DNA from 2 places in the Ructibacterium sp. SJQ-7 genome. Region 2 is predicted to be linked to the other one. Evidence: a T-box and tRNA genes for the amino acid it is inferred to sense, from the RefSeq annotation. Region 2 holds a T-box; the other holds one or more tRNA genes.
What was found. A T-box is a leader RNA that pairs with one kind of tRNA and senses whether it is charged. The one in region 2 lies ahead of thrS (threonine--tRNA ligase), so its partner is inferred to be a tRNA-Thr.
Positions count from the first base shown of each region.

Region 1 (15,987 bases), 580 kb from region 2:
TGTTTAGACGGTATATTATAGATTTAAGTCCGTTGTGACCGCCGGCACTTCCTTTCGGTCTTACTCTTATTCTGCCTACATCAAGAGATATATCGTCATTGATTACAATAATATTTTCAGGCGGTATTTTATAAAACTGTGCCATTTCACCGACTGAATCACCGCTTAAATTCATATATGTCTGCGGTTTTACAAGGTACACCTTTTCACCGCTTATTGTCGCCTCACCGTACACCGCTTTAAACTTTAATTTGGTAAGTTTTGCACCGTACTTATCCGCAATATAGTCTATTGTGTGAAATCCGATATTATGACGTGTCATATCGTACTGCTTACCCGGATTTCCAAGTCCCACTATTAAATACATTGGTATAATCTCCTCTTTACGTCCAAAAAGGGCAGATAATTTATCTGCCCAAATATCTTTAAAACTCATATTACTTACGTTTATCCTTCCAACCCTCTTTATTAACCTGTCTTGCACGCGCGATAGACAAGCTATTTTCAGGAATATCTTCTGTTATTGTCGAACCTGCGGCAATATAAACGCCGTCACCGACATTAATCGGCGAAACGAAGTTTGTATTACAGCCTACAAAGCAATCGTCACCGATTGTTGTTCTGTATTTCTTCTTACCGTCATAGTTACACGTTACAGTACCACAGCCGAAGTTTACCCTTTTACCGACATCGCTGTCGCCGATGTATGTAAGGTGAGAAATCTTTGTACCGTCGTCAATATTTGAATTTTTAAGTTCGACAAAATCGCCGACTTTAACTTCCTTACCCACATGACAATTAGGTCTGATATACGCAAAAGGTCCTACGTGTGTACCCTCGTCAACTTCCGATTCAAGTATAACTGAGCTTAACACGTCAACGCCGTCATGTATAACCGCTCTGTCAAGCATACTTCCCGAACCGATAACGCAGTCAGAGCCGATTTTTGTACCGCTCTTTATTGTGACGTTCTGACAAATTTCAGTATCATTGCCGATTTCAACGCCGTCTTCGATATAAACGCTTTCAGGATTACGCATTGTAACACCGTTTCTCATATGGTATTCATTAATACGCTTTTGCATAATCTTCTCGGCTTCATTAAGCTGTACTCTGTCGTTTATACCTCTGATTTCGTCATTGTCCGAAATTGCGTAACCGCCGATTTTCTTACCGGCACTTAGAAGTATTTCAAGAGTATCTGTAAGGTAATATTCGCCTTGTGCGTTGTTCGGAGTAATCTTATCAAGTGCATATACAAGCGACTGTGCGTCAAAAACGTACATTCCCGAATTTACTTCGTTGATTTTCTTTTCTTCTTTACTTGCGTCCTTTTGCTCAACGATTTTCAAAACAGAACCGTCATTATCTCTTACAATTCTTCCGTAACCTGTCGCATCGTCAAGAATTGCGGTTATAACAGTTGCTTGATTGCCGTTATTTTTGTGATATTCAATAGCCTTGTTTATTGTTTCGGCAGTTATAAGAGGAGTGTCACCGTTTAGAATAACAACCTCGCCCTTTGAATTTTTTATAACGTCGATAGCTTGCATAACTGCGTGACCTGTACCTTTTTGTTCAGCCTGCAACGCAAATTTGCACACATCGCCGAGTACCTCTTTAACCGTTTCAGCCTTATGACCGACAACCGCGCAAACCTTGTCCGCACCTGCTGCCTCAGACGCGTCAATAACCCACTTTGAAAGCGGTTTACCGCATACTTTATGAAGTACCTTCGGCATTTTCGACTTCATTCTTGTTCCCATTCCTGCCGCTAAAATTACACTTGTAAACATAAATAACTCCTCTCAAAAACACTTATAAATCCATTTTTGATGTAACTTCCATATCGTGATGTATCTGTTCAATAAGTTTATCTACACCGTCAAATTTTATAACACCCCTAAGTTTTTTCGCAAAACTCACGCGTATATATTCTCCGTAAATATCCTCGTCAAAATCAAGGATATGACTTTCCACTGTCAATTTTTTTGCACCGAATGTCAGATTTTTTCCGACATTGACAACGCATTTCAAACGCTTACCACGCACATACGTTATACCTGCGTAAACACCCTCTTCGGGAAGTGCCATATTCACGTCATAATCAACATTCGCAGTCGGAATACCCATTTTTCTGCCGTTCTGCAAACCTTTCACAACATTGCCTTCAATGCAATAACGTCTGCCCAAAAAACGTTCCGCTTTTTCCATATCACCGGCTTTTATAATGCTCCTTATGTATGTACTCGAAACGATTTTTCCGTCAAGCTTTATAACGTCCGTAACAAACACTTTAAATCCGTATTTCTCGCCAAACCATTTTAAAAGTTTGACGTCACCTTGTGCTTTGTAGCCGAAACTGTAATCATATCCGACACAAACAGCCTTTATATGAAGATTTTCAACAAGATACTGTACAAATTCTTCGGGAGTTTTTTTCATAAACTCCTTATCAAATTTCTCCATATACACAAAATCAGGCTTTTCACGTTCCAAAAGCTCCAACTTTGCCTCATTCGGCGTTATAAGCTCAATCTTATGCCCCACAACGTCATTTGTGTTTTCTTCAAACAACAGCACACCGCTTTTTAAGCCGTTTTCTTTTGCATATTTAATACCGTTTCTGATAATCGTCATATGAGCGATATGAAGTCCGTCAAAATTTCCGAGTGCAACAACCGTACCATCGTAATCTGTTTTATCACGGAATATCTTCATTTATATCGCCCCCTTAATTCCAGAAAGATTTTTCAAGTTTTAATTTGCCGTCTGTAATCTTTGATATACACAAAAAATTATTTTTTTCGTCATACACGCGGTAAGATTGTCCCTCTTTACCGCTGTACGTCATCTGTACACCGTTCGTAACGCTTTTAACTTGCTTTGGGTTAAGTTTAATTTTAGGATATTCCTCAAACATTCTGTCAACGGGAATTATGATTTTTTCAAGCTCGCCGTTGTTTTTCAATATTTCGATTTCCTTTAGCGTGTGGCTTTCTTCTATCGTAAACGGTCCTGTTTTTGTACGTCTTAATGTGTTCATATACGCACCGACGTGCAGTTTCATACCTATATCCTCGCAAAGTGTTCTGATATATGTACCTTTTGAACACGAAACGTCAATAGTCACACGTTCGCCGTTAATTTCAAGTATATCAATAGAATTTATCGTCACCTTACGGCTTTTCCTCTCAACTTCGATACCTTTTCTTGCAAGTTCGTAAAGTTTCTTGCCGTTTTGCTTTATCGCAGAATACATAGGCGGTATCTGCTCGATTTCACCGACAAAGCTCATTATAGCTTGTCTGATTTCATCTTCACTGCAAGTCACTTCACACTCCGTAAGCACTTCACCGTCAGCGTCCTGCGTATCGGTCGTCATACCAAGCACAAGCTCAGCTCTGTAACACTTGTCCGACAAAGTAAGCATATCCGCAACCTTTGTTGCAGAGCCGATACAAACAGGCAGTACGCCCGTTGCCTCAGGGTCAAGCGTTCCCGTATGTCCAACCTTTTTTATACCCGTCATCTTACGCATAACATAAACCATATCATGCGAAGTACGTCCCAAAGGCTTATCTATTATAATTATACCGTTCATTATAATCTCCGTTAAATTATTTTATCCAAAGCTCTTTTGCAAGCGTCGATAACAGCCTTTTCGGCTTTTTCGGTTGAATCGAAATCCAAAGTCGCACCTGCCGCTTTAATATGACCGCCGCCGCCGAACTTCATTGCAACTTCCGCAACGTCGGCTTTACCGTTTGAACGCAAATTAAGTCTGAAACCGTTGTTTGTACGTTTTATGCAAACCGCAATTTCAGTACCCTCAATTCTTCTCGGAATATCAACCAAATTCGGAATATCTTCCTTACCCATTCCGTACTTTGCACCGATTTTTTCATCGGTAATTACCGCTTTAATTTTACCGTCTGCATATTCCTTGATATTTTCGGTAATTTCTGCTTTTAATTTCGCCGCCGCAAGCGACTCACTGTCAAAAAGCAGTCTTGCCACTTCCGCATGGTCAAAATCATATTCCAAAAGGTTTGCCGCCGTACGCATTGTTTTAGACGTAACGTTACTGTACTTAAAGCAACCCGTATCGGAGCATATTGCCGTATACAAATCCTTGGCAATATCATTATCCAATTCAATGCCCATTTTTTCAAATAAAGCATACAAAATTTCACCTGCCGCAGCCGCTTTACCGTCAACATAATTTGCATCGGCAAAATTAGTGTTTGTTAAGTGATGGTCAATATTTATTGAATTATTTATTTCTTCAAAGAGGGACTTTCTCTCTGCTATACGTCCCAAATCACCGCAGTCAATGCACGCGCAAAGGTCGTGATTATGTTTCATACCCTCTTGATACAAAACATAATCATCACCTATAAATGCCAATCTTGACTCAATTCTTCCGTTTACATATACGGTCGCCTCTTTACCCAACTTTCTCATAACCTTTGCAAATGCAAAGCATGAGCCGATTGTATCCGGATCCTCATTCAAATGAGTAAGCACTGCTACGGATTTTGCCTCCATTATCTTATCAATAACAGCCTGCATAACTAATCCCCTTTATTTCTTGTTTATATTATTAAGAAGTCTTTCGATATTTGCACCATGCTCGATTGAATCATCAAGTTCAAACACAAATTCCGGCGTATATCTTAAATCAATTCGTTTACCCAATTCACGTCTTATAAAGCCGGCGGCACTCTTTAAGCCCTGCATAGCTTTTTTCTTTGTTTCTTCATCACCCATAACGGAAATATATGCCTTTGCATATCTCAAGTCGTTTGTCACATTTACAGTAACAACGCTCGTCATAAGTGGAATACGCGTATCTTTTAATTCACGAATTATATTTGCAAGTTCACGCTTAACTTCTTCATTGATTTTATCAATTCTTGCCATATTTATTCCTCTCCGATGAATGGCTGAATTTCAGCCAATAACTATCTTTCTATTTCTTCCATAACAAAACATTCGATAGTATCGCCCTCTTTAATATCGTTGAAGTTTTCAACACCGATACCACATTCAAAGTTTTCCGCAACTTCTTTTGCGTCATCTTTAAATCTCTTTAGAGAATTTATAGTACCCTCGTGAACAATGATACCGTTACGAACGATACGAATTTCAGCATTACGCTGAATTTTGCCTTGTGTTACATAACAACCTGCGATAGTACCCACGTTTGACACCTTAAATGTCTGACGTACTTCCGCATAACCGATAACGACTTCCTTAAATTCAGGGTCAAGCATACCCTTCATAGCAGCCTCAATTTCTTCGATTGCCTGATAAATAACTCTGTAAAGTCTTATATCAACTTCATTCTGTTCAGCAGACGCAAGCGCACCTGCGTCAGGTCTTACGTTAAAGCCGACAATGATAGCATTTGACGCATTTGCAAGCATTACGTCAGATTCGTTAATCGCACCTACACCGCCGTGAATTGCTCTTACTCTGACTTCATCGTTAGACAATTTTTCAAGTGACTGTTTAACAGCCTCAACGCTACCTTGTACGTCAGCCTTGATGATAACGTCAAGCTCTTTCATGTTACCCTCGTCAATCTGGCTGAACAAGTTATCAAGCGATACTTTAACAACTTGATTAAATTTATTTTCTTGAAGTTCCTGTTTTCTCTGTTCAGCAACGTCACGTGCAAGTTTTTCGTTTTCAACGACCATAAATGTGTCGCCGCCCGACGGTGCCTCCGACAAACCAAGAATTTCAACCGGTGTTGACGGTGGTGCAGTCTTAACACGTCTGCCCTTATCGTTTACCATCGCACGAACTCTGCCGACAGCTGTTCCGGCAATTACAAAATCACCGACTTTAAGTGTACCGTTCTGTACAAGAACAGTCGCAACTGGACCTCTGCCCTTATCGATTTCAGCCTCGATTACAGTACCTTGTGCATCTCTGTTAGGGTTAGCCTTTAGCTCCTGCATATCTGCAACAAGAAGTACCATTTCCAAAAGTCCGTCAATGTTAATTCTCTTTTTAGCCGAAATTTCAACGCAGACAGTATCTCCGCCCCATTCTTCAGGTACAAGATCGTACTCAACAAGCATTTGCTTAACTCTTTCAGGGTTAGCACCGTCTTTATCAATCTTATTAATTGCAACAACGATTGTAACACCTGCCGCTTTTGCATGGTTAATAGCCTCGATTGTCTGTGGCATAATACCGTCATCAGCCGCAACAACAAGTATTGCAACGTCAGTTACCTGTGCACCTCTCGCACGCATTGTTGTAAATGCTTCGTGACCCGGTGTATCAAGAAATGTTATAAGTCTGTCGTTTAGTTTAACGCTGTAAGCACCGATATGCTGTGTAATACCGCCAGCCTCTGTATCTGTTACGCTTGTGTCACGGATTGCGTCAAGAAGTGATGTCTTACCGTGGTCAACGTGACCCATTACAACAACTACAGGAGGACGCGGAACAAGATCTTCCGGCTTATCTTCTTCCTCGGTTTCAATCATAAGCATATCTTCTTTTGTAAGAACAACTTCCTGTTTAACTTCAATACCGAAATCGTCACCGATAAGCTGTGCTGTTTCAAAGTCGATAGCTTGGTTTTGTGATGCCATAACTCCAAGCATCATAAGTTTTTTAACAACTTCTGCCGATGTCTTACCCATCTTAGACGCAAATTCACCAACCGTAATTGTTTCAGGGATTTCAACCTCTGTTATAACCTTAGCCTTTATTTCCTTTTTAGGCTGTTGGTTCTTTTCCTTTTCACGACGGTTTTTGCCGCCCTTTTTATTCTTAGCTTTACCGCCCTTTTTATCCATCTTGATATTATCAGGAACCATATCTTCAATACGTTCACGGGATTCTATTGTATCAAGTTCAACAGTTGATTGACGGGTATCAACATAACGTTTCTTTTCCTCTGTCTTTACAACATACTCTTCTTCCGTATTGGTATGGTCGATATTGCTCAAGTCAATTCTTTGACCCGACTGTTTCTTTGCAACTTTCTTATGCTTTTCTTGCTTTTGCTTTTCTTCTTTCTTTTCAGCCTTTGTTTCAGTCTTAACTTCGGCTTTTACCTCTGATTTTTCTTCAGTCTTTTTAACTTCTTTAACAGTTTTTTCTTCTGCTTTCTTTTCTTCTTTCTTAGCAGGTTTTTCAGCCTTTTCTTTTGTTTTCTTGGCAGGCTTTTTCGCCGGCTTTTCTTCGTCATTGCCGTCTTCGTTTGCTTTCTTCAAAGCCGCCTCACGCATTTCGCGAATTTCTTCCTCTGAAACTTGGTTCATCTCCGTATAAATATCGAAAATCAAACCGATAGTTTCTTCGTCAACCACGCTTGCCGAACTCTTTAGTTCTACTCCGAATTCCGCAAGTTTAGCTATTATATCCTTATTTGTAATCTTTAGATTTTTTGAAATCTCACCTAATTTTATCTTATCTGCCATATTTGCATCACCCTTTCTCCATGTCCCAGAGGGATTAGTCGTTTAATCTATCTAAAATTGCTTTCGCAAAATTGTCGTCATTCACGGAAACTACCGCACGGCTGTCTGCTCCTGTAAACTTGCCAAGCTCCGCCTTACTTCCCGCCTCAACAAATTTCGTTTTATAAAATTTGCATGAATCGGTTATTGATTTTTTTGTATTATCAGATGCGTCACACGCTACTATAATAAGCTTTGAAACACCGCTTTTAACGGCTTTTGAACATATATCTTCACCTGTCTGCACCTTACCGGCTCTTTTTGCCAAGCCGAGCATACCTAAAAATTTGTTGTTCAAATCAATTCCTCCGCCGCTTTATATAGTTCCTTTGGGACGGCACATTTAAAATGACGCTCAATCCCTCTTTTTTTCTCCGCATTTCGAATACAGTCTATATTCTTGCAAATATAAGCACCACGTCCGAACAATTTTTTATCACAGTCGAATTTAATCTCACCTGTTTTGTTGTCACGAACCAATCTTATAAGTTCATTTTGCGGATACATTTTTCTGCACGCAACGCACATCCTTTGTGGTATGTGCTTCATATATATTAGTCCTCCGCACTGATGTCTATTTTCCAGCCTGTAAGTCTTGCCGCAAGACGTACATTCTGACCTGCTCTGCCTATTGCAAGCGAAAGCTGATATTCAGGTACAACAACGTGTGCACTCTTTTCCTCTTCGTTGATTTCAGCTGAAATAACCTTGGCTGGACTTAGACTTGCCGCAATAAATTCGGCAGGGTCTTCGCTCCACTTAACTATATCAATCTTTTCATTCTTCAATTCTTCGCCGATATTCTGAACTCTTATACCCTTCGGTCCGATACAAGCACCTTGTGCGTCAACGTTAGGATCGTTTGAATAAACGGCAATCTTTGTTCTTGAACCGCCCTCACGCGCAATGTTCTTTATCTCAACAATACCCTCGGCAATTTCAGGTACTTCTGCCTCAAACAACTTTTTAACAAGTCCCGGATGAGTTCTTGAAACTATAATCTGTGTACCTTTTGTTCCGCTTTTCACTTCGCTCACATAGCATTTAAGCACTTGACCTACTTCATATGTTTCGCCGATTGGCTGTTCTTTTTCAGGCAGCATTGCTTCGATTTTGCCGATGTCAATAAATACGTTTCCTTTTTCTATTCTCTCGATTGTTCCCGAAACTATGTCATTTGTCTTTTCGGTGTATTCACTGTAAATTATTCCTCTTTCAGCCTCTCTTATTCTCTGCGTAACAACTTGTTTTGCAGTCATTGCACTGATTCTGCCGAAATCTTTCGGTGTTACTTCTATATTTACCATATCACCGATTTGATAATTACCGTTGATTGCTCTTGCGTCCTCAAGTGAAATTTCTTCAAATTCGTCATATACAAGGTCAACAACTTCTTTCTTTGCAAATACCTTTACAGTTCCGCTTTCTCTGTCTATTGAAACCTCAACGTTTTGTGCTGAATAAAAGTTTTTCTTATATGCCGCAACAAGAGCCGCTTCAAGAGCGTCTATAAGCACTTCTTGACTTATGCCCTTTTCGTTACAGATTTCCGTAAGAACCTCAAATAATCCCTTTTCCATTTTTATAAATCTTCCTCTCTAAAACTTAAATGATAATCTTATATAAACTGCTTGCTTAACAGGTATTTCTTTCACTTCCCCATCAAGTTCAACAAATGCTGTTTTATCCTTGTAATCCTTTAAAACGCCTGTAAATTCCTTTACGCCTTTTTCTGCTTTGTAAAGCTTTACGTCAACCTCTCTGCCGATATAATAAAGAAATTCACGTTCCTTTGTAAGTTTTCTGTCTGCCCCCGGTGACGAAACTTCAAGCGTATAATTTTCTTCAATAAAATCTTCCGCGTCAAGAAGTTCCTCTACTGCCTTTGAAAACAATTCACATTCGTCTATACCAATTCCGCCCTCTTTGTCAATATAATAGCATAGCGAATAAGTGTCGTCGGCTTTTTTGTATGTCACATCAACAATATATACATTTTGTTTCTGTGCAATTTGTTCTCCGAGTTCAAGTGCTCGGATTTCTGTTCCGTTAGCCATTTGTACCTCCGTAACTTTTCAAAAAATCTTTTCATATAAATATGAAAGAGTGGGTAAACCCACTCTTTCTGAATATAGTATATTCCTCTTTAAAAGATATTATATCACATAAATCCAACAATTTCAAGACTTTTTTGTGATTTTATCTTTATTATTCATCGCTGCCGTCATTGCTTTCACTGCTACTGTATTCAGAACTCGAAGATTCACCACTTGATTCTTCGCTTGATTCATATCTTTCGCCTGTACTCTCGTGAGAAGAACTTGATGTTCCCGTACTTTCTTCGGTCGTTTCATGATTTGATGACGAACCGGATGATGAGTTTGATGAACCGGATGATGAGCTTGATGAACTGTTTGAGGTACCTGAGCTTGATGAACCCGAAGTTCCCGATGAACTGTATGATGAATTTGAACTTCTGCTTTTTGAGTTCGATGAATTTGATGAATTTGATGAATTCGAAGTGTTTGACGAGCTTGAAGATATACCGCTTGATGAAGAACTACCGCTCTCTCTTGTAGCATTTTTAGGATTGTCCGTTGTGATATTATCTGCAGGATAACCGAACACATCTTGTACCATCGTTCTGATTTCGTCCATATTAGGTATCCAAACGTCGCCGTTCGCTGAATCTGAACTATATTCACCAGGCAATGAATACGAATGAATATTCACGCTTGAGAAATCAGCCAAATATTTTGAATACTTAATAACTTCACTTACTGTAAAGTTTGTCTTAATTTCAGAGCTTATATCCTTGAATATTGAAGGAATTTTCAAAATCAAAGATGCATTAACCTTTTGGTCTACAACAGCTTTCAGGAATTTCTGCTGCATTTCAACTCTGTCACTGTCACCGTTTACATAACCTTTAAATACACCGGTTGACGGATTGACATTACCGTGTCTGTAACGCATAAGCCATACAGCCTGCTGACCGTTCATCTGATAATCTCCCGGCGGAAGATTTATATGCAGACTCTGTACAGGGTCATCATATACCATACCTACACCGTCGCCGTAAAGATCCGGAATTGTAAATTCAATAGGACCAAGTTCGTCTATAACGTGAGCAACAGCGTCAAAGCTGAAATCAACATAGTAATTTATCGGAATACCCGTTATTCTCGTTACCGCCTCACAAGTTGCTGTCGCACCGCCGATTTCTCCGCTTTCATCCACAAATGCGTGTGCGGCGTTAATTTTTTGATAACGGTTTCCTATATACATTTTTGTATCACGAGGAATTGAGAGCATATTCACCTCTTTTGTTTCGGTATCAAAACTTGCAAGCATTATTGCGTCTGTTCTCAAGCCGTCAACGTCAACACCCATAAGTAAAACGTTTATCTTTCCGTCTGCCGCCTCAACAGTCGAAGTGTTGTCCACTGCTTCCTCATTGTTTGAGCCCGAAAAGTCAATTCCCATACAGACAGCTGCCACGGCAATAATCACTGCGAGTGATATTCCAAGCACTTGAAAATATCTTTTTACATTAAATTTAACTTTCACTCTGTAACCTCCAAAAATATTCATCTATGTTTCAAAAAAATACAATATATTTTAATTATACCATTCAAACTTACTCTCGTCAATAGAAAAAACACTTTATGTTTTTAAACTATTTGTAAACTTTACATACATATCCAAAAGTCAAATTGCATTTCAGATAATTCATCAGCACGCAAAAAGGGTGATATTTCCATACCACCCTTTAATTATTAACCCATATTAAATTTTTATACTAATGTGCAATATATGAAATTTTGTTAGCTTTCAGATATTCTTCGGCATATGTGCCTTTTACACATTTCACGTTGACTTTTTCACAGCCGTCAAACGCTCCGACAGCAATGTATTCAACGCTCTTTGGCAAAACTACGGTTTTAAGATTTTTGCAATTTTCAAATGCTTTTATATCTATGGCTTTCGTGCCGTCAGGAATTACGATTTCCTTTAAATCTGTATTTGAAAATGCTTTCACTCCGATTTCCTGTAATTTTTCGGGTAACTTGATGTTTTCAAGGCTTGTGCAGTCAGCAAATGTCATATCTTCAATCTTCATCACATTTTGAGGTATATTTATATCAGTAAGATTATCGCAACCTTCAAATGCTCCCCATTCGATATATGACACTGTTTCGGGAATTTCTATACCTTTCAACTCTTTGTTGTTTTTAAAGGCATCCGCTCCAATTCCCTCTACCGTCACACCTTCAAGTTCCTTTGGTATTACAGCATATTCGCCGAGATTATCCGCAGCTTTCAGAACAGCTTTCTCATTATGAACGGCATATGTCGCATATGATGAAGCGAATGCACTGATTTGAGTCATCATAACTATAAGCATAAGCGCCGCAACTAACATTTTCTTCTTCATATTTGACACTCCCTTTCATTCATTTCCTGTTCTCTTTATAAGTCTATTATACGCCGTATGAATATTTATTACAACAACAACAGACTTACAAAATTGTTTAAATGATTTAAGAAGTTGTTACAAATTGTTACAAAAAATTTTGTTTTATTTTGCATTCAAAAATACACCAAATTTGCGAAACCAAATCAAAGAAAAATATCAAATATTCCGTTCAAAAACGTTCAAAACAATATTATACAAAAAATCAGAGCAAGCTGTATACAGCTTGCTCTGATGTGGTGGGAGAGGATGGATTCGAACCATCGAAGTCGAAGACAACAGATTTACAGTCTGCCCCCTTTGGCCGCTCGGGAACTCTCCCAAACTATGAGGGATAAACCCGAAAGTTTATCCCTTTTTATGGAGCTGGTGATGGGACTCGAACCCGCGACCTGCTGATTACAAATCAGCTGCTCTACCAATTGAGCTACACCAGCATATTAAATTTTATCCCTACCCCTTAGGGGTAAAAAAACCACTTTATATGAAGTGGTTTTTGGTGGGAGAGGATGGATTCGAACCATCGAAGTCGAAGACAACAGATTTACAGTCTGCCCCCTTTGGCCGCTCGGGAACTCTCCCATGTGTTAGGGATAAACAAAAGCTTATCCCTGTTTGTGGAGCTGGTGATGGGACTCGAACCCGCGACCTGCTGATTACAAATCAGCTGCTCTACCAATTGAGCTACACCAGCATCATATTTAAGAACATTATTTAAAAAGTGGTGGGAGTTACAGGGCTCGAACCTGTGACATCCTGCTTGTAAGGCAGACGCTCTCCCAGCTGAGCTAAACTCCCATACTTTTTGGTCGGGATGACAGGATTCGAACCTGCGGCCCTCTGGTCCCAAACCAGATGCGCTACCAAACTGCGCTACATCCCGACGTATGTTCTCTGCCGTTTCGCTCTCGCCAAACGACTTGTATATAATAGCAAAGATATTTAGTTTTGTAAACCTCGATTACAGTCGATTATATTCCTTTTTTGCTTATTTTACTTTTGTATTCTCATTTTTACGTTCATTTTCTACTTTATTCATATTTTTTATAAAATTATAAATAACATAGAAAACAAGCACCAATCCGCCGTAACCGCAAAGTCTGTAAGCTGTATTTATAATTTTAGAAAAACCCGCACCGCTCATAGCAACCGCAATTACAGTCATAAAGAATACAACAACATTCTTCCCTATTTTTCTGCTTGCTATGTCAAGTACGTTAAATCTGTTTGATACATCTGTGGTAATGACCGCAAAGAAAAGCATTGTTCCGTAAATCGCCCCAAACACTTTGTTTTGTCTGAGAGCCATTGTGAGCATAGGTATTTCTCCGAGATTTATTTTGCCGTAATATATTTCAAGCACAGTCCATATAAGTAACATCATAACAAACAGCACCACTCCGGACATAACGCTTGCCAGTGCCGCATCTTTCCTGTCCTGCAAAAAACGGCTCATACCCGCAAGAATTGCACCTGTTGTTATAAGATTGTATCCGGCATATGAAATACTTGAAACAGTCATTTTAACTTCATTTGAAAAAACTTGATGTTCTCGAAATCTCAATATATAGAAACAACAAAAAATGATACCGAAAATTATTATTGCACCCAAAATCGAATTTATCCCCATAATTTTTTTATTGTTCATAAAAAATATCATTCCGCATACTGCATTAAAAATAATTGCGCCGAATATTTTTTTAATTCCGAACAATATAAAAAACATTTCCCCTGCACACGCCGTCATAACGCATACTGTGGATATTGCAAAAAGTAAAGTTATAATTTCGACAATTTTTCTTATATTATATCTAAAAAAATTGTTCAGATAATCCGAATAAGTTTCTATATTTTTTTCTACACACACCGATAAAACCGCATACGCAAACACCGAAAAAATAATACACGAAAGCAATACACCTATAATGCTGTATTTTCCGTATTTCACAAAAAAGCTTATAATCTCCTGTCCCGACGCAAAACCCGCACCGATAACCGCCGCCACATAACCGCATACGACGCTTAAAATATTCCGTATATTCCTCATAGCCTCACCCCCTAAGAAAATTTATGCAAAAAAACAGTGCGGTATTCAAATACCGCACTTAAATTTCTTATTAAATTATTTTTTGATTATTTTTCAATAGAAAGAATTTTAAATTCAATCTCACCGCCCGGAGTGTTTGCCTTTACAGTTTCGCCTGCCGCTCTGTTAAGACAAGCCGCACCGATAGGTGATTCGTATGACAGCTTGTTCTTGTAAGGATCAGCCTCTGTTGAACCGACGATTGTGTACTTTTCTTCACCGCCGAATATTGCAAGAACAACCTTTGAACCCGGAGTTACAACGTCTGACTTGATTTCTTCATCGTCAATAACTCTTGCATATTTAAGCATATATTCGATTTCGTTAATTCTTGCCTCTACTTCTGCCTGTTCATTTTTTGCTTCATCATATTCGGCATTTTCCGAAAGGTCACCAAATGAACGAGCCTCTTTAATTTTTTCGGATACTTCTTTTCTTGTGACATTCTTTAAAGTATCAAGTTCGTTTTCAAGTTCCAATTTACCTTCTCGTGTTAAAACAAATTCCTTTTCATCAGCCATTTTATGTCATTCCTCTCTTATTTTCACTTACGATTTAACTATTATAACTTTTTTTGAGTGAATTGTCAAGCTGTATTGGGATTTTAACACTAATTGTACCGCATACAAACGGAAATATATGAATATTGACGTTAGAGTTACACCAATCACATATGCTTCGTACCGGCGACCATCTGTCGCCCCCTACGCACTCTCACTTCAATCAACAATGAATTTAATTCAAAATTATGGGCAAGCTAATAAAAAGGAGTGATTTTTTTGAATTTTCTCACTTTAAAAGAGGACTTTTACAAGCGGTACGAAACATCAGGCAAATTTCTTCACTACACCTCATACGGTGCATTATGCACGCTTCTCGGACACACAGATATACCCACTGCACCGTCGTTATGCTGTACATTATCAATGCGAGTTGAAATGTTCGCACGAAAAAGCGGCGGCAACTATGTAAAAATTGAAAGCACCACCACAGACAAATGTCTGCAATACCCTTTCGGCACGTCCACAGACCTTTTTAAAGGCAAAACAAAATTCTTTGCCGAGTTAATACACGCACTTGAAAACAGCGGTTTAAAAGGTGCGGAAATACTGTACAATAACACAATACCGAATTTTATATCCTCAAAACACGCTTTTTCGGCTACACTGATAAAATCACTTATGCAAGTAAGTGATATAGAACTCACCCCTCTTGAAACCGCCGCAATATGTGCATTAAACGACGATTTAACGCCTTATCTCGCCGTACTTTTTTCTAAAAAAGGCTACTGTACACTTATGAACAGTGGTGAGCCGAAAAACCTGCCGTTGCCGCTTTCCGGCTACAAAATTCTTACCGCACACTGCACAGAACCGTTAAGCAACCATTCAAAGCACATTAAATATGCTATGTCCGAAATACGAAGATTATACCCTCACATCAATTCAATATCAGACTTGACGCCCGAAATACTGAGCACCGCAAAATCATCGTTTAAAAACAGCAAAGCGGCTAAATATATGTATCACCTATCCACCGAAAATACACGCATTAATACCGTTTCCGCCGCATTAAAACGATGTGATATAAAAACACTTTTCCGCGAAATAAACAATTCGGAACAATCCATGGAACGTTTTTGGGATATTGGCACAGAACATAAATTCCTTGCAAATACTGCACGCAACACAGACGGCATAGCCGCCGCAAGATGTCAGGATAAAGGTATTTGGGCAATCGTTGAAGAAGATAAGGTCGATTATGCAATAAATATGATTAAAAGCGATTTTGAAAACACTATCGGTTATAAACCGACTTTTTGTGTATGTGACACTTTTTAAACAAAAAAATGAGTCTGTCGATAAATTGAAGTGAACCCCAAAATTTAGACAAAATTAAATATTAACTTGCTTGTGAATGAGTTCGGTATTGTA
Region 1 is NZ_CP195193.1:860,059-876,045, forward strand. It holds gene pth (aminoacyl-tRNA hydrolase) at 1-367, opposite strand, end outside; gene glmU (bifunctional UDP-N-acetylglucosamine diphosphorylase/glucosamine-1-phosphate N-acetyltransferase GlmU) at 438-1,796, opposite strand; gene ACSAMO_RS03755 (bifunctional riboflavin kinase/FAD synthetase) at 1,819-2,721, opposite strand; gene truB (tRNA pseudouridine(55) synthase TruB) at 2,735-3,604, opposite strand; gene ACSAMO_RS03765 (DHH family phosphoesterase) at 3,616-4,575, opposite strand; gene rbfA (30S ribosome-binding factor RbfA) at 4,588-4,926, opposite strand; gene infB (translation initiation factor IF-2) at 4,968-7,451, opposite strand; gene ACSAMO_RS03780 (L7Ae/L30e/S12e/Gadd45 family ribosomal protein) at 7,486-7,788, opposite strand; gene rnpM (RNase P modulator RnpM) at 7,785-8,039, opposite strand; gene nusA (transcription termination factor NusA) at 8,045-9,070, opposite strand; gene rimP (ribosome maturation factor RimP) at 9,089-9,547, opposite strand; gene ACSAMO_RS03800 (LCP family protein) at 9,699-11,060, opposite strand; gene ACSAMO_RS03805 (leucine-rich repeat domain-containing protein) at 11,293-11,928, opposite strand; tRNA gene ACSAMO_RS03810 (tRNA-Tyr) at 12,205-12,289, opposite strand; tRNA gene ACSAMO_RS03815 (tRNA-Thr) at 12,329-12,404, opposite strand; tRNA gene ACSAMO_RS03820 (tRNA-Tyr) at 12,465-12,549, opposite strand; tRNA gene ACSAMO_RS03825 (tRNA-Thr) at 12,586-12,661, opposite strand; tRNA gene ACSAMO_RS03830 (tRNA-Val) at 12,690-12,765, opposite strand; tRNA gene ACSAMO_RS03835 (tRNA-Pro) at 12,774-12,850, opposite strand; gene ACSAMO_RS03840 (YkvI family membrane protein) at 12,956-14,014, opposite strand; gene greA (transcription elongation factor GreA) at 14,101-14,574, opposite strand; gene ACSAMO_RS03850 (hypothetical protein) at 14,833-15,894, shown strand; gene ACSAMO_RS03855 (IS3 family transposase) at 15,956-15,987, opposite strand, start outside.
Region 1: it encodes a tRNA-Thr, which carries the amino acid that the T-box ahead of thrS (threonine--tRNA ligase) is inferred to sense. The anticodon was not compared.

Region 2 (15,987 bases):
GGCATTAAAGTATGTATCAAGCGAAACACAACAAAAGGCATACCTAATAAAAGGACATAATGAGATAGCTGTTGACGGTGCAAAAACTAAACTTGAATCAGAAAACTTTGAAGTCGGAGAAGTTAATACATTGACCGATGATATACCGTCAGACGCAAATATGTTGATTGTTGCAAAACCGACGGCCGATTTTTCAAAAGAAGAAATCACAAAACTTGATTCTTATTTGCAAAAAGGCGGTAATATACAAGTTTATCTTGATGTCGATTCAAAAAATCTTACTAACTTGTATGACTATCTAAAATCATCATGGGGCATAGGTGTAAGCGATAACCTTGTAATTGAAACAGACACATCAAAATCCGTTTCGTTGAGCGGAAGTTCGATGAGTCTTGTCGTGCCGAACGTAAAATCATATGAATTTACCGACAGTATAATAGACAATCAAAGAACTTTGGCATATTTCCCATATTCAAGATTGATAACTCAAGAATTTGAATCAAATGGCGATATATCTGTTACACCTGTTTTGACAAGTTCAGAAAAAGCATACACGACTTCAAATTATGAAAATGTTTCAAAAGTCGGCGGCGAGCAGGACGGCGAATATCCGGTCAGCGAACTTTCGGTAGATGCAAAACACGCCTCATCGGTTTATGTATCGGGAAATACTATGCTTTTAACCATAGACGAAACAACACTTACAAATAATTACGGACTTGCAAACTATGATTATTTTATGAATTTGACCAACTTTATGATAGGTAACGAAGAAAGCTTTACCGTAGATGAAAAAACACTTGTAAATAATGTTATTACATTATCTGATTTAGGTCAAAAAATTATTTTTGCATTTGTTGTAATTATAATACCGATTACCGTATTAATAATCGGACTTGTAATTTGGATAAAAAGGAGAAATCTATGAGTAAAACAACGAAAAGCATAATTATAGCCGCGTCAGTGATTATAGTGCTTATTGTCGGAACGATTGTTATAAGTAATATTGACACGTCAAAAGATAATAATGTTGATACAACCGATGATTTATACAGTATCTATTCAGCTGATACAACCGATATTTTATCTGTAAAGTCAGAGAGTGAAAACGGTACAATTACAGTAAAAAGTATAGGCGATTCGGAATGGTCCGTAAATGATATGGATGCGTCTGAAATAGATTCTTCAAAAGCCAGTGCGCTTGTCGGTACAATTTCAACATTGTCATCAAAAAACAAGATTGAAGAAAATCCGGCTGATTTATCACAATACGGACTTGACAATCCGCAAGTCACTGTTACAGTTGAAAAGAAAAACGGTCAGATTGATAAAATGATTATCGGTGATTTAAGTCCGACACTCGGAGAATATTTTGTGATGAAAGACGGCGATAATACTGTCTATACAATGTATGATTTTAAAGTTGATACTTTAAAAAAGCCTATCAGCTATTATAAAGAATTCAATCGTTTCAGCATTAATATTGACAATATTAATGACATTAAAATTGTCCGCAGTGATGAAACTATTGAAATCAGAATATTAAGCAATATAAATAACAACACAAATAATGTATGGGAAATGGTACAGCCTTATCAGAGCGGTGCCAATGATGATTATATCGATAACAAAATACTTGCTCCGATAGAGGAAATTTCACTTACTACACCGATTGAAAATGCTGACGGCGGTTTCAGTGAAAAGTCGCCTGTTTTAATGATAACTGTTAAGCCTTACGACAATTCAACAGGCAAATACGGCGAAGAATATACCGAAACACTTACAATAGGTCGCACAGACGGTGATATGACTTATGTAAAATATAAGGAACAGGTATTTAAAGTTTCATCGGACATTATATCTTTTGCGAATGACTCGTCATACAACATTGTAAGTAAATTGCAGGCGCTTGTTGATATTTCGGAAGTTAAGAGTGTAACGGTAGAGTATAACGGAGCAGAACATACGATTGACATAACTCATAACGATTCGGATATGACTTTTGTGCTTGACGGTCAAAAGGTTGATACAAAGATAACACAAGCAATATACAAGAGCATTGTCGGTTTGGCGGTTGACGGAGTATATAAAGACGAAACACTCGGCGATACCGTTATGAAAATAAAATATAAAGGTATCAAGAGCAGTTCTGATACAGAAATCGAATTTAAGAGTATTGATGATTTGTACTGTGCTTTAATCCGCAACGGTAAAACAGAATTTACAATCAAGAAAAGTAAGCTTAATGAATTTATGGATTTATTCAATACTTATGTTGAAAATCCGGAAAAGCAAGGAGATTAATTATGGAGAATTTATGGAATGACGTGATTCCTTATTGGAACGAAGAATTTATAGAGGCTGATGAAACAGCGGTAAGAAAACCGACTATAACGGCATATCCTGCAAATTCAAAAGGTGCTGTTATTATTTTTCCGGGTGGTGGCTATGTAATAAGAGCCGACCACGAAGGTACTGCATATGCTAAGTGGTTGCAGTCAATCGGTCTTACTGCATTTGTGGTTGAATACAGAGTTGCACCGTACAAACATCCGGCAGAAATAAGTGACGCAATGCGTGCTGTTAAATATGTCAGATATTACGCCGACAAATACGGCATTGATAAGGATAAAATTGCAGTTATGGGTTCAAGTGCCGGTGGACATTTGGCGGCCTCTGTTTCTGTTCATTATGATAAGAAAATGTATGAAGATACAGATGAAATAGATAAAGAAAGCTGTAAGCCTGATGCGACAATTTTGTGTTACCCTGTAATAGATATGTTCGAATACAGACATGACGGTTCAAGAAAAAACTTGATAGGTGAAAGAGCATTACATTCTGATAAAGAGCTTATGTCGCTTTATAAACACGTCACACCTAATACACCGCCTACATTTATATGGCATACATCATCAGACCAGGCAGTACCGGTAGAAAATTCTTTGATGTACGCCGACGCACTAAGCAAAGTGCAAGTTTCGTATGAAATGCACATATACCCAATCGGTTCTCACGGCTTGGGCTTGGCAGACAGTATACCGCACGTTGCACAGTGGAAAGATTCTCTTGAAAAATGGATAAAACTTAATGATTTAATTTAAGTAACTAATGTCACAATAAGTCAGTATCGGCTTGTTGTGACATTTTTTTATATGTGTAAAATGTCAAAATACAAAAAAATACATTTAAAAAGACTATACAAAACGAAATGAGTGTGATATAATAAATGTTATATAATTAACAAGGGGTTTAGAGGACATGAGTGAAAATGAAAAGAAAGTTCCTACGGTCGTAGTTAAACGTCTGCCACGCTATTACAGATATTTGGGCGAACTTTTAAAGCAGGATATAAAGCGTATTTCCTCAAATGCACTTAGCGTAAAAATGAACGTGACTGCATCACAAATCAGACAGGATTTTAACTATTTCGGCGGTTTCGGTCAGCAGGGATACGGCTATAATGTCGAACATCTTTATAACGAAATCGGTGACATATTAGGACTTAATGACGGAGATACTACTGTTATAGTCGGAGCCGGTAATCTCGGCAGAGCATTGGCAAGTCACGATACGTTTGAAAAAAGAGGCTTTAAACTGGTAGGCATTTTTGATAATGACATTAATATAATTGGTACAAAAATCAACGGTATAGAAGTTATGTCAATAGATAAGCTTGAGGAATTTTTGAATTCGCATAGAGTTGACATCGGAATTCTTACCGTACCGAAAGCGGCAGTAATGAAAACGGCTGAAAAATTGGTTAATTGCGGAGTTAAAGGTCTTATGAACTTTTCGTATACCGAACTTAAATTCGATAAGGACGTAGCGGTGGAAAACGTTCACCTTTCAGATCCGCTTATGACATTGTCATACAAAATCAAGCAAAATCAGAATTAAGGTGTTATAATTATGAGAGTTATCGCATTTGTAGGTCCGAGTGGAACAGGAAAGAGTTACAGAAGTGTTATGGTTTCGCAGCAATATGGAGCTGACGCTATAATTGATGACGGCTTGCTTATTTCTCACGGAAAAGTTATAGCCGGCACATCTGCCAAAAAAGAACCGACAAAAATTGCGTCTGTTAAACACGCACTTTTTATGAATCCGTCGCAGGTAAATGAAATAAAAAAAGTTCTGAAAAGGAATAAGATTAAGTGCCTTATGATTTTGGGTACATCTGACGGAATGGTAAATAAAATTGCTAAAAATATCGGTGTTCATGAGGTTGAACAAATTATAAGAATAGAGGATGTTGCAACACCCGAAGAAATGAATATGGCACTTAGAATGCGTACAGTTGAAGGGAAACACGTTATTCCTGTTCCGACATTTGAAATAAAGAAGGAATTTTCAGGATATTTCTTGCATCCGTTAAGAAGATTTCAAAAAAATCTTGATTCGGAAATAACAACCGCCGAGGCTGATAAATCAATCGTCAGACCCACATTCAGTTATATGGGTGACTATATTATCTCAGATAATGTTATAAATTCAATAGCAATACATGAGGCACAAAAGATCGACGGGCTAATTAAGGTGCAAAATATAAACCTAAGAAAAACAGGACACGGTGTACATATAGATATGACAGTCATTTTACAATATGGCTGTGATATTTTTTCTGTATGTAAAAATATTCAGCTTGCAGTCAGAAATAATGTTGAACAATATACGTCGATAAATGCAAGAAGAATAAATATACTTGTTAAAAATCTAAGGAAATAACCATTAAGAAGGGGAAGCTGTATGGATAAATTTGAACTCGTTTCTGAATTTAAACCACAAGGAGATCAGCCGCAGGCAATTCAAACACTTGTTGACGGAATAAAAAAAGGCGAGAAATGCCAAACTTTGCTCGGTGTAACAGGTTCGGGAAAAACTTTCACTATGGCAAATGTCATTGCACAAGTGAACAAACCTACCATTGTACTTGCTCATAATAAAACCCTTGCCGCACAGCTTTGCAGTGAATTTAAAGAATTTTTTCCAAATAACTGTGTTGAATTTTTCGTGTCGTATTACGATTATTATCAACCAGAGGCATATATTCCGCAAACCGATACGTTTATCGAGAAAAATTCACTGACCAATGATGAAATAGATAAACTACGTCACAGTGCCACATTTGCTTTGCTTGAAAGAAAGGACGTTATAATCGTAGCAAGTGTATCTTGCATATACGGTTTGGGCGATCCTGAAGATTATAAAAATCTTATGCTTTCTTTGCGTGTAGGAATGGTAAAAGACAGAGATGAGCTTCTAAAAAAACTTGTTTCAATGCAATATGAAAGAAATGATATTAACTTTGTCAGAAACAAGTTTCGCGTCAGAGGTGACGTGGTGGAAATATTTCCGTCCAATAACGGTGAAAACGCTATTCGTGTCGAGTTTTTCGGCGACGAAATAGAACGTATTTGCGAAGTAAACGTAGTTACAGGTGAAATTGTAGGTGTAAGGCAACACGCAGTTATATCTCCGGCCTCTCACTATGTTACAACCAACGAAAAAATGATTGCGGCACTTGCCGGAATTGAGGCTGAAATGCGTGAACAGGTTAAGTATTTCAAAGAACGTGATTTACTTATCGAAGCACAAAGAATCGAACAGCGTACAATGTACGATATAGAAATGATGCAGGAAATAGGATTTTGTCAAGGTATAGAAAACTATTCAAGACATATAAGCGGTCGTGCTCCGGGAAGTGCACCGTATACGTTGCTTGACTATTTTCCTGATGATTATCTTATGATTATAGACGAGTCACACGTTACAATACCGCAGGTGCGTGCGATGTATAACGGTGACAGAGCCAGAAAAGAAACGCTTATTAAATACGGTTTCCGTTTACCGAGTGCGGCTGATAACAGACCTTTGAAATTTGAAGAATTTGAAGATAGATTAAATCAGGTAATATTCACAAGTGCGACACCGTCAGATTATGAAAAAGAACATTCAACGGTTGTTGCGGAACAGGTTATCAGACCGACAGGACTTCTTGACCCTAAAATAACAATTAAACCTACCGAAAATCAAATTGATGACCTTATCGGTGAAATTAATAAGCGTACCGAACAAGGCTTTAGAACGCTTGTGACAACGCTTACAAAACGTATGGCGGAGGATTTGACCGATTATCTTACCGGTGTAGGTATTAAAGTTCGTTATATGCACTCCGATATATCGACAATCGAACGTGCAGAAATTATCAAAGATTTGCGTATGGGTGAATTTGATGTACTTGTCGGAATTAACCTTTTAAGAGAAGGACTTGACATACCCGAAGTTGCACTTGTTGCGATACTTGATGCGGATAAAGAAGGTTTCTTAAGAAGTGAAATGTCACTTATTCAGACTATCGGTCGTGCCGCGCGTAACAGTGAGGGACAAGTTATTATGTATGCCGATACGGTTACAAAATCAATGAAAAAGGCGATTGACGAAACAGACAGACGTCGAGGTATTCAGCAGAAGTTTAATGAAGAACACGGCATAATACCAAAGACAATTAAGAAAGACATCAGAGATATTATAGAATCATTAAAGCCTATTGAGGACGATACCGAAACCGCAGAAGAAAATATCATAAATTACGAAAAGACCATTGCCGAGCTTCAGGCTAAGATGATTAAAGCGGCTGAAAATCTTGAATTTGAAGAAGCCGCGGCTTTGCGTGACAGAATACGAAAATTAGAAAAAGAAATGAGTGAATAAAATGGATTATGAGCTTAAAAATAAGCTTGTTAAGATAATTTCAAAAAACATTCTCACTCCTGTTATATATATGATTGAAAACGATAATCTACTTGATTTTATATGTTTTTGTGATAGAAATATAAAAATGCAGGAAATATATAATGTAGAACAGCAAATAAAAGAGGTTACAAGCAAAAATGTTGAGATAATCGACATTCGTGAATTCGGCGAATCGGAAAGAATTGAAGTGATAAATCAAGCGACTTTAATTTATTCCGAACATCCGCTGATCGAAAAAATATTTGCTCAATCAATGATGGAAGATTTTAAAATTGCTATGGATGAAAGAAAGGACGTTCAGCAGAGATATAAAGAATGCGGAACGTGCTATTTACAGTAAAACAGAGGTAAATCAATGGAAAAGGATATTATAATTAAAGGTGCAAGAGAGCATAATCTTAAAAATATCGATGTAAAAATACCGCGAGAAAAGCTTGTCGTACTTACGGGACTTTCTGGCTCCGGTAAATCATCTTTGGCGTTTGATACAATTTATGCAGAGGGACAAAGAAGATATGTAGAGTCACTGTCGTCATATGCAAGAATGTTTCTCGGTCAAATGGAAAAGCCTGATGTAGATTATATTGACGGTTTGTCGCCTGCAATCAGTATCGACCAAAAAACAACATCAAAAAATCCACGTTCAACAGTCGGTACAGTTACCGAAATATACGATTATTTAAGACTTTTGTATGCCCGAATCGGTATACCGCATTGCCCTAAATGCGGTAAAGAGGTTCAAAGACAGAGTATAGACCAAATTGTTGACAAAGTTATGTCATTGGGCGAAGGTACAAAAATTCAAATCCTTGCGCCTGTCATACGCGGTAAAAAAGGTGAGCATAAAAAAGTATTTGAAAATGCAAGAAAAAGCGGATATGTGCGTGTAAAGGCCGACGGTGAACAATATGATTTAAGCGAGCCGATAGAGTTAAAGAAAACGCAAAAGCACAACATAGAAATTATCATAGACAGATTGATTATTCGTGAAAATATTGTTCAGCGACTTACCGATTCACTTGAAACAGCCATTGCATTGACAGGTGATGTTGTGCTTGTCGAGGTTATCGGCGGAGAGATTATGTCTTTCAGTCAGAATTTTGCGTGTGACGATTGCGGTATCAGCTTACAGGAGCTTACTCCGAGATTGTTTTCTTTCAATAATCCATACGGTGCGTGTGATAATTGTGACGGTTTGGGGGCGTTGTCTAAAATCGACCCCAACCTTGTTATAGCAGACGAAAATTTAAGTATAATAAACGGTGCTATTTCAGCAACAGGCTGGGCAACTGCAAACAAAAAAGATTCGATGGCTTATATGTATTTTACTGCCCTTGCAGATTACTACGGATTCGACGTAAATACACCGTATAAAGATTTGCCTAAAGATATACAAGACATTATTCTTTACGGAACAGGCGATACAAACATTCCTATGAATTATGAACGCAGTTACGGCAGCGGTAAATACAGTGCACCGTTTGAAGGCGTTATAACAAACCTTGAAAGACGTTATAATGCCAACACATACGATTATGTAAAGAACGACATTGAACGTTACGTCAATGACGTAACCTGTCCGAAATGTCACGGCGCAAGACTTAATGATGAAGTACTTGCGGTTACAATTAACGGAGTTAATATATATGAATTTACAACTATGTCTATCCAAAAAGAAATGGATTTTGTAAATTCATTGGAACTTACCGACCGTGAAAAAATGATTGGCGAACAGATTTTGAAAGAAATCAAGGCAAGACTTAAATTCTTGCTTGACGTAGGTCTTGATTATCTTTCATTGTCACGTTCGGCAGGAACTTTGTCGGGCGGTGAGGCACAGAGAATACGTCTTGCAACTCAAATAGGTTCGGGACTTATGGGAGTGCTGTATATTCTTGACGAGCCGAGTATCGGACTTCATCAGCGTGACAATGACAGACTTATCGAAACACTTAAGCATCTTCGTGATTTGGGTAATACTGTAATTGTTGTTGAACACGACACCGATACAATGTATGCCGCAGATTATATTGTCGACATCGGTCCGGGAGCGGGTGTAAACGGCGGTGAACTCGTAGGAGAGGGTACCGTTGAAGATTTGATTAAATCACCTCGTTCGATTACAGGTAAATATCTTAGCGGTGAACTTAAAATCGAAGTTCCTAAGGAACGCAGAAAACCGACAGGTTGGATTGAAGTACGTGGTGCAAAAGAAAATAATCTTAAAAACATCAACGTAAAAATACCGACAGGTGTTATGACTTGCGTCACAGGTGTTTCGGGTTCGGGTAAGTCGTCATTGGTAAATGAAATACTTTACAAAAAACTTGCTCACGTTTTAAATCGCGCAAGAACTCATGCCGGCGCACATAAAGAGATAAAGGGCATAGAACAGCTTGACAAAATCATTGATATAAACCAGTCGCCGATTGGAAGAACACCACGTTCAAATCCGGCAACATATACAAACGTTTTCGGTGATATTCGTGAAGTCTTTGCATCTACAAATGAGGCAAAAGTGCGTGGTTATAAATCAGGACGTTTTAGCTTTAACGTAAAAGGCGGACGTTGTGAAGCTTGTAGCGGTGACGGTATAAAAAAGATAGAAATGCACTTTTTGGCGGATATATTCGTTCCGTGTGAGGTATGTAAGGGCAAGAGATATAACAGAGAAACTCTTGAAGTTAAATATAAAGGTAAAAATATTTATGAAGTGCTTGAAATGACGGTTGATGAGGGTGTTGAATTTTTTGAAAACATTCCGAAGATAAAGCGAAAACTTGAAACTTTACAGGAAGTCGGTCTTGGATATATCAAACTTGGTCAAAGTTCAACAACTTTGTCAGGCGGTGAAGCACAACGTGTTAAACTTGCAACGGAGCTTTCAAAGAGAAGTACAGGAAAGACGATTTATATTCTTGACGAGCCTACAACAGGACTTCATACTGCTGACGTTCACAAACTTACGGAAGTGCTTGATAAACTTGTTGAAGGCGGTAATACCGTTGTTGTAATCGAACACAACCTTGACGTTATAAAAACCGCAGACTATATTATTGATATGGGACCTGAGGGGGGCGATAACGGTGGTACCGTAATTGCGTCAGGTACGCCTGAGCAGGTTGCAAAGGTTGAAAAATCTTATACCGGAAAATATTTAAAGAAAATGCTCGAATAAAACCTTGACAAAATAAAAAAAGAGTGTTAGAATAACTTTAAAGCGTAGATGAAGACAGTAGCATTAAGCAAAAATCACAAGAGAGAGAACGTCATGGGCTGTAAGCGTTCTTTGATGGGTTTGATGTGAATACCACTTCGGAGCTGCGGACTGAACAATTTATATTAAGTAAGTTTTGCCGTATTCCTTACGAAACAAGGACGAACTAAGTGACAGCTTATATGCTGTAATTAGGGTGGAACCGTGTATATTTATGCACCCCTAAGGTATGGATATTATCCGTACTTTAGGGGTGTTTTTAGTTTATAAAAAGAAAGGACTAATAAAAATGGAAATGAATGAACTACAAACACTAAGACATTCAGCCTCGCATATACTTGCACAGGCTGTAAAAAGACTTTATCCGGATACAAAACTTGCTATCGGTCCGGCTATTGATGACGGTTTTTACTATGATTTTGATACAGAGCATACTTTCACCCCTGAGGATTTAGAAGCTCTTGAAAAAGAAATGAAAAAAATCGCTAAAGAAAACCTTAAAATCGAAAGATTTGAATTGCCGAGAGCAGAGGCTCTTGAATTAATGAAAGATGAGCCATACAAAGTTGAATTGATTAACGATTTACCCGAAGATGCTACAATTTCTTTCTATAAGCAAGGCGATTTTGTTGACCTATGTGCAGGACCTCACGTAAATTACACAAGCAAGGTTAAAGCATACAAACTTTTAAGTGCAACAGGCGCATATTGGAGAGGTAATGAGAAAAACAAGATGTTACAACGTATTTACGGTACTGCTTTCCTAAATAAAGCCGACCTTGAGGCACATCTTGAACAGCTTGAAGAGGCAAAAAAACGTGACCATAATAAGCTTGGACGTGAACTTGAATTGTTTACAACAGTTGATTATATCGGTCAAGGTCTTCCTATTATGCTTCCAAAGGGTGCAAGAGTAATTCAATTACTTCAAAGATGGGTTGAAGATGAAGAACAAAAACGTGGCTGGCAGCTTACAAAGACACCTCTAATGGCAAAGAGCGACTTGTATAAAATTTCAGGTCACTGGGATCACTATAAAGAAGGTATGTTCGTACTTGGCGATGAAGAAAAGGATAAGGAAGTATTTGCACTTCGTCCGATGACTTGTCCGTTCCAGTATCAAGCGTTTTTAAACAGAGGTCGTTCGTACAGAGATTTGCCTATGAGACTTAATGAAACATCGACACTTTTCAGAAATGAGGCGTCCGGTGAAATGCACGGACTAATCCGTGTACGTCAGTTCACAATTTCAGAGGGACACTTGATGTGTACACCTGAACAGCTTGAAGAAGAATTTAAGGGTTGTCTTGAACTTACAAACTATATGCTTACAACTCTTGGATTAATCGAAGACGTTTCATATCGTTTCTCACAATGGGATCCTGACGACAGAGAAAAGTATATCGGTACAGAAGAACAGTGGAACGAGGCACAAGATACAATGGAGAAAATCTTGAAAGACCTTAACATTGATTATAAAGTCGGTGTCGGTGAGGCTGCATTCTACGGTCCGAAACTTGATATTCAAATTAAGAATGTACATGGTAAAGAAGATACCCTTGTAACAATCCAAATCGACCAAATGCTTGCCGAGAAATTCGGTATGGAATACGTTGATAAAGACGGTACTAAGAAAAATCCGTATATTATTCACAGAACATCAATCGGTTGTTACGAAAGAACACTTGCACTTCTTATCGAAAAGTATGCAGGTGCATTCCCGGTATGGCTTGCTCCTGTACAAATCAAGCTTTTGCCTATTGCAGACAGACATCTTGATTATGTATATGAAATTAAGAAACAGCTTGAGGCAAACGGTATTTTGCGTGTAGAAGTTGATGACAGAAGTGAAAAACTTGGTTATAAACTTCGTGAGGCACAGCTTGAAAAAGTACCTTATATGCTTGTTGTCGGTGATAAGGATATTGAAAATAACACTGTATCTGTTCGTTCAAGAAAAGAGGGCGACAAGGGTGCTATGGCAATAGATGAATTTATCAAAGCCGTTAAAGAAGAAATCGACACAAAGAGAATATAATTGTTAATGTAACGTAAATTTGCTCCCCGACATACTATACAGTGTCGGGGAGGGATTTATATGAGGCTTGGACTTTCACGAACAAGAAACAGAAATTTAAAAGGTGTAGGAATATTCTTTACACTGTTTTTTTTAATTTTTCTTATATGGCTTGTTTTCACAAAATTGCAACCGTCTTTTATCGAATATGCAAAGGTGTATTCAAATAACATTGCAAATGAGGTTGTAAACAGTGCAGTAGATGATGTATTTGTTGAAGAAGAATACCAAAGTCTTGCCAAAATTATGGAAAATTCTTCAGAAAGCATAAAGGCAATCGAAACGGATACCGCAAAGATCAATCGCTTAAAATCGGCAATAATACAGTCAATGCAGAAAAATATTGATTCACATAAAAGCGATACGGTATATGTACCGCTCGGAAGCTGCAGTAATTTATATTTTCTTGCCGGACTCGGTCCTAAAGTGCCGATACGAATATATCCGGTTAGTATTGTAAATGCTGATTTTAAAGAGAGTTTTGACTCTGTCGGTATTAATCAGGTAAAGCATAAATTGTATTTAGACGTATCTATGAAAATGTCATTCGTGGGAATGATGTTTGCACAAGCCGACACTGTCGAAACATCAGTGCTTTTAAATGAAACGATTATTGTAGGTGACACACCGACTTATTACGGAAATGGTGGAATGACTGCATCAGTCGAGTAGAAAGGAATTTTATTAATGAACGATATTGAAAAACGTATTGAAGAATTGACAAATGAACTTAATTATCACAACCACAAGTATTATGTTGATGATGCTCCCGAAATTTCTGATTTTGCGTTTGATAAAATGCTTGTAGAGCTTGAACACCTTGAAGAAAAATATCCTGAATATAAAAAGAAAAATTCACCTACCGTAAGAGTAGGCGGAGAAGCTGTTAAAAGTTTTGGTGAAGTTCATCACGACGTGCCTATGTTAAGTCAGCAAAAGGCATTTTCAAAAGAAGAAATACTTGACTTTGACAGACGTGTAAGAGCCGTTGTGCATGATGTAAATTACGTTGTTGAGCAGAAAATTGACGGCTTGTCTGTTTCTCTTGAATATGTGGACGGTGAATTTACAAGAGGTTCGACGCGCGGTGACGGTATTAACGGTGAGGATGTTACGGAAAATCTGAAAACAATTAAGAGCATACCTCTTACTTTAAAAGACGATATACCTTTTCTTGAAGTGAGAGGAGAAGTCTTTTTGTCAAGAGATAACTTTAATAAAATAAACGATATTTTAGAGGCGAGCGAACAACCGCTTTTTGCAAATCCGCGTAATGCGGCGGCAGGCTCACTAAGACAGCTCGATCCCAAAATAGCCGCAAAACGTAATCTTGACATATTTGTTTTTAATATTCAGCAAATACAGGGTAAAGAAATTTCAACACATATTGAAGGTCTTGAATTTTTGAAAGAACAGGGATTTAAAACTATTCTTGATAAAAAATCGTATTCATCTATAGAAAAGGCATATGAGAGAATATTAGAAATAGGTGAGGAGAGAGGTAACCTATATTTTGATATAGACGGTGCAGTAATTAAGGTAAATGAATTGACCGCAAGAGAAATGCTTGGAGATACCGCAAAATTCCCCCGTTGGTCTATTGCATATAAATATCCCGCCGAGAAACAGCAAACGGTTATAAGAGATATTAAAGTTCAAGTCGGAAGAACAGGTGTTCTTACACCTCTTGCAATACTTGATACAGTCCACATTGCAGGCTCAAATGTATCAAGAGCGACACTTCATAATCTTGACTTTATACGTGAAAAGGATATCAGAATAGGCGATACTGTTATTATTCAAAAGGCGGGCGATATAATTCCGGCTGTCGTTGAAGTTATAAAAGAAAATCGTGACGGCAGTGAAAAAGAATTTGAAATGCCGACACATTGCCTTGAATGCGGTGCTTTAATCGTGCGTGAAGAAGGCGAAGCGGCATATCGTTGCACAGGTGTGAATTGCCCGGCACAGCGACTTAGAAATATAATTCACTTTGTGTCTCGAAATGCAATGGACATTGACGGTCTTGGTCCGTCTATCATTGAACAAATGATAGAAAAAGATTTAATCGAAACCGCTGCCGATTTGTATTATGTAAAAGCCGAAGATATAGCCGAAATGGATAAAATGGGTGAAAAATCAGCACAAAATCTTATAAACGCTCTTGAAAAGTCAAAAACAAACCCATTATACAGACTGATAAATGCTTTCGGTATTCGTCATATAGGTGAAAAAGCCGCAAAGATTTTATCGGCAAAATATAAAACTCTTGATAATTTGAGAAACGCATCGGTTGAAGAACTTACCGAAATTGCCGATATAGGCGGTAAAATGGCACAATCGGTTGTTGAATTTTTTATGCAAGAGCAGTCAATCGCTTTTATTGATAAGCTTGAAAAAGCGGGTGTAAACTGTATAGACGACAGTGAAGATTCTATTATCGACAGACGTTTTGAGGGTATGACATTTGTTCTGACAGGAACACTTTCTAAATATAAGCGAAGTGAGGCAGGAAAAATAATAGAAAATTACGGTGGTAAAACATCGTCAAGTGTATCAAAGAAAACAACATATGTTCTTGCCGGTGAAGACACAGGAAGTAAACTTGACAAGGCGAACAGCTTGGGTGTAACGGTTATCAGTGAAGATGAATTTGAGGAGATGATAAAATGATTGAAGAAAAAGCATTTCAAATAAAGGATGAGCTGATTTCCATACGACGTCACCTCCACCGTACTCCTGAAACTGATTTTGAAGAAATAAAAACATCTTCATTTATTCGCAGTAAACTTGACGATTACGGAATACCTTATACAACCTCAGCTAAAACAGGAACAGTTGCCTTGATTAAAGGTAAAAACAGTAATAAAACTGTACTTTTGCGTGCTGATATAGACGGATTACCTATAAAAGACGAAAGCAAATTTGAAATAAAATCGGAACGCGAAGGATATATGCACGCATGCGGACATGATATTCATGCAACGTGTCTTTTAGGTGCGGCTAAAATTTTAAACGATATTAAAGATGAGTTGAACGGAAACGTAAAACTTGTTTTCCAGCCTGCTGAAGAGGGAGTAGGCGGTGCATTACCTATGATTGAGGACGGAATACTTGAAAATCCGCACGTTGACGCGGCTTTTGCACTTCACGTTGAACCGTTAGAAAAGACGGGCAATATCCAAGTTAAGGACGGCTCAATTATGGCGTCGCCCGACGATTTTAAAATTGTTGTTCACGGTGTCGGCGGTCACGCCTCCGCACCTGAAAAATGCGTAAATCCAGTTACTATCGGCACGGCAATTATAACGGAATTTGAAAAAATAAATGCAACTGTTCTAAAAGACAAGCCGTGTGTTATGACGGTTTGCTATTTTAACGGCGGGACTTGCAATAATGCCATTCCGCAAACTGCTGAAATTATGGGTACGGCACGTTCGCTTGACAATGAAACTCGTGAAATGCTCATAGAATTACTTGATAAAACGGCACATGAAACAGCAAAAAAGCATGGAACAACTATTGATTTTACATTCAATAAACTTTTTCCGCCTGTTGTTAATAACAGTGAAATGAATGATGTAATCAGAAACAGTGCAAAAAAGCTTACCTGCATAAACGAAGTAGTGACACTTGATAAACCGGCAATGGCGGGTGATGATTTTTCATATTTTGGAGAAAACGTTCCGAGTGCCTATTTTAAATTAGGTGTAGGAAATGTAGAAAAAGGAGCTGTTTATCCGATACATAGTCCGAAGTTTATAGCAGACGAAGACGCTTTACCTATTGGAAGTGCGATTTTGTCACAAACCGCAGTTGATTATTTAGATACTTATAATAATTAGTTTACCATAAAAATATTATGTAAACTAAATTGATTTTAAGAGGTTTTAAAATTGAAAAAAATAGCAGTTATAGATTGCAGAGCAGATGATAA
Region 2 is NZ_CP195193.1:278,049-294,035, forward strand. It holds gene ACSAMO_RS01310 (GldG family protein) at 1-928, shown strand, start outside; gene ACSAMO_RS01315 (DUF4340 domain-containing protein) at 925-2,304, shown strand; gene ACSAMO_RS01320 (alpha/beta hydrolase) at 2,307-3,104, shown strand; gene ACSAMO_RS01325 (redox-sensing transcriptional repressor Rex) at 3,262-3,900, shown strand; gene ACSAMO_RS01330 (Asp23/Gls24 family envelope stress response protein) at 3,913-4,728, shown strand; gene uvrB (excinuclease ABC subunit UvrB) at 4,750-6,714, shown strand; gene ACSAMO_RS01340 (hypothetical protein) at 6,716-7,096, shown strand; gene uvrA (excinuclease ABC subunit UvrA) at 7,112-9,934, shown strand; T-box leader at 9,971-10,200, shown strand; gene thrS (threonine--tRNA ligase) at 10,263-12,011, shown strand; gene yunB (sporulation protein YunB) at 12,072-12,722, shown strand; gene ligA (NAD-dependent DNA ligase LigA) at 12,738-14,723, shown strand; gene ACSAMO_RS01365 (M20 metallopeptidase family protein) at 14,720-15,895, shown strand; gene ACSAMO_RS01370 (DUF6873 family GME fold protein) at 15,947-15,987, shown strand, end outside.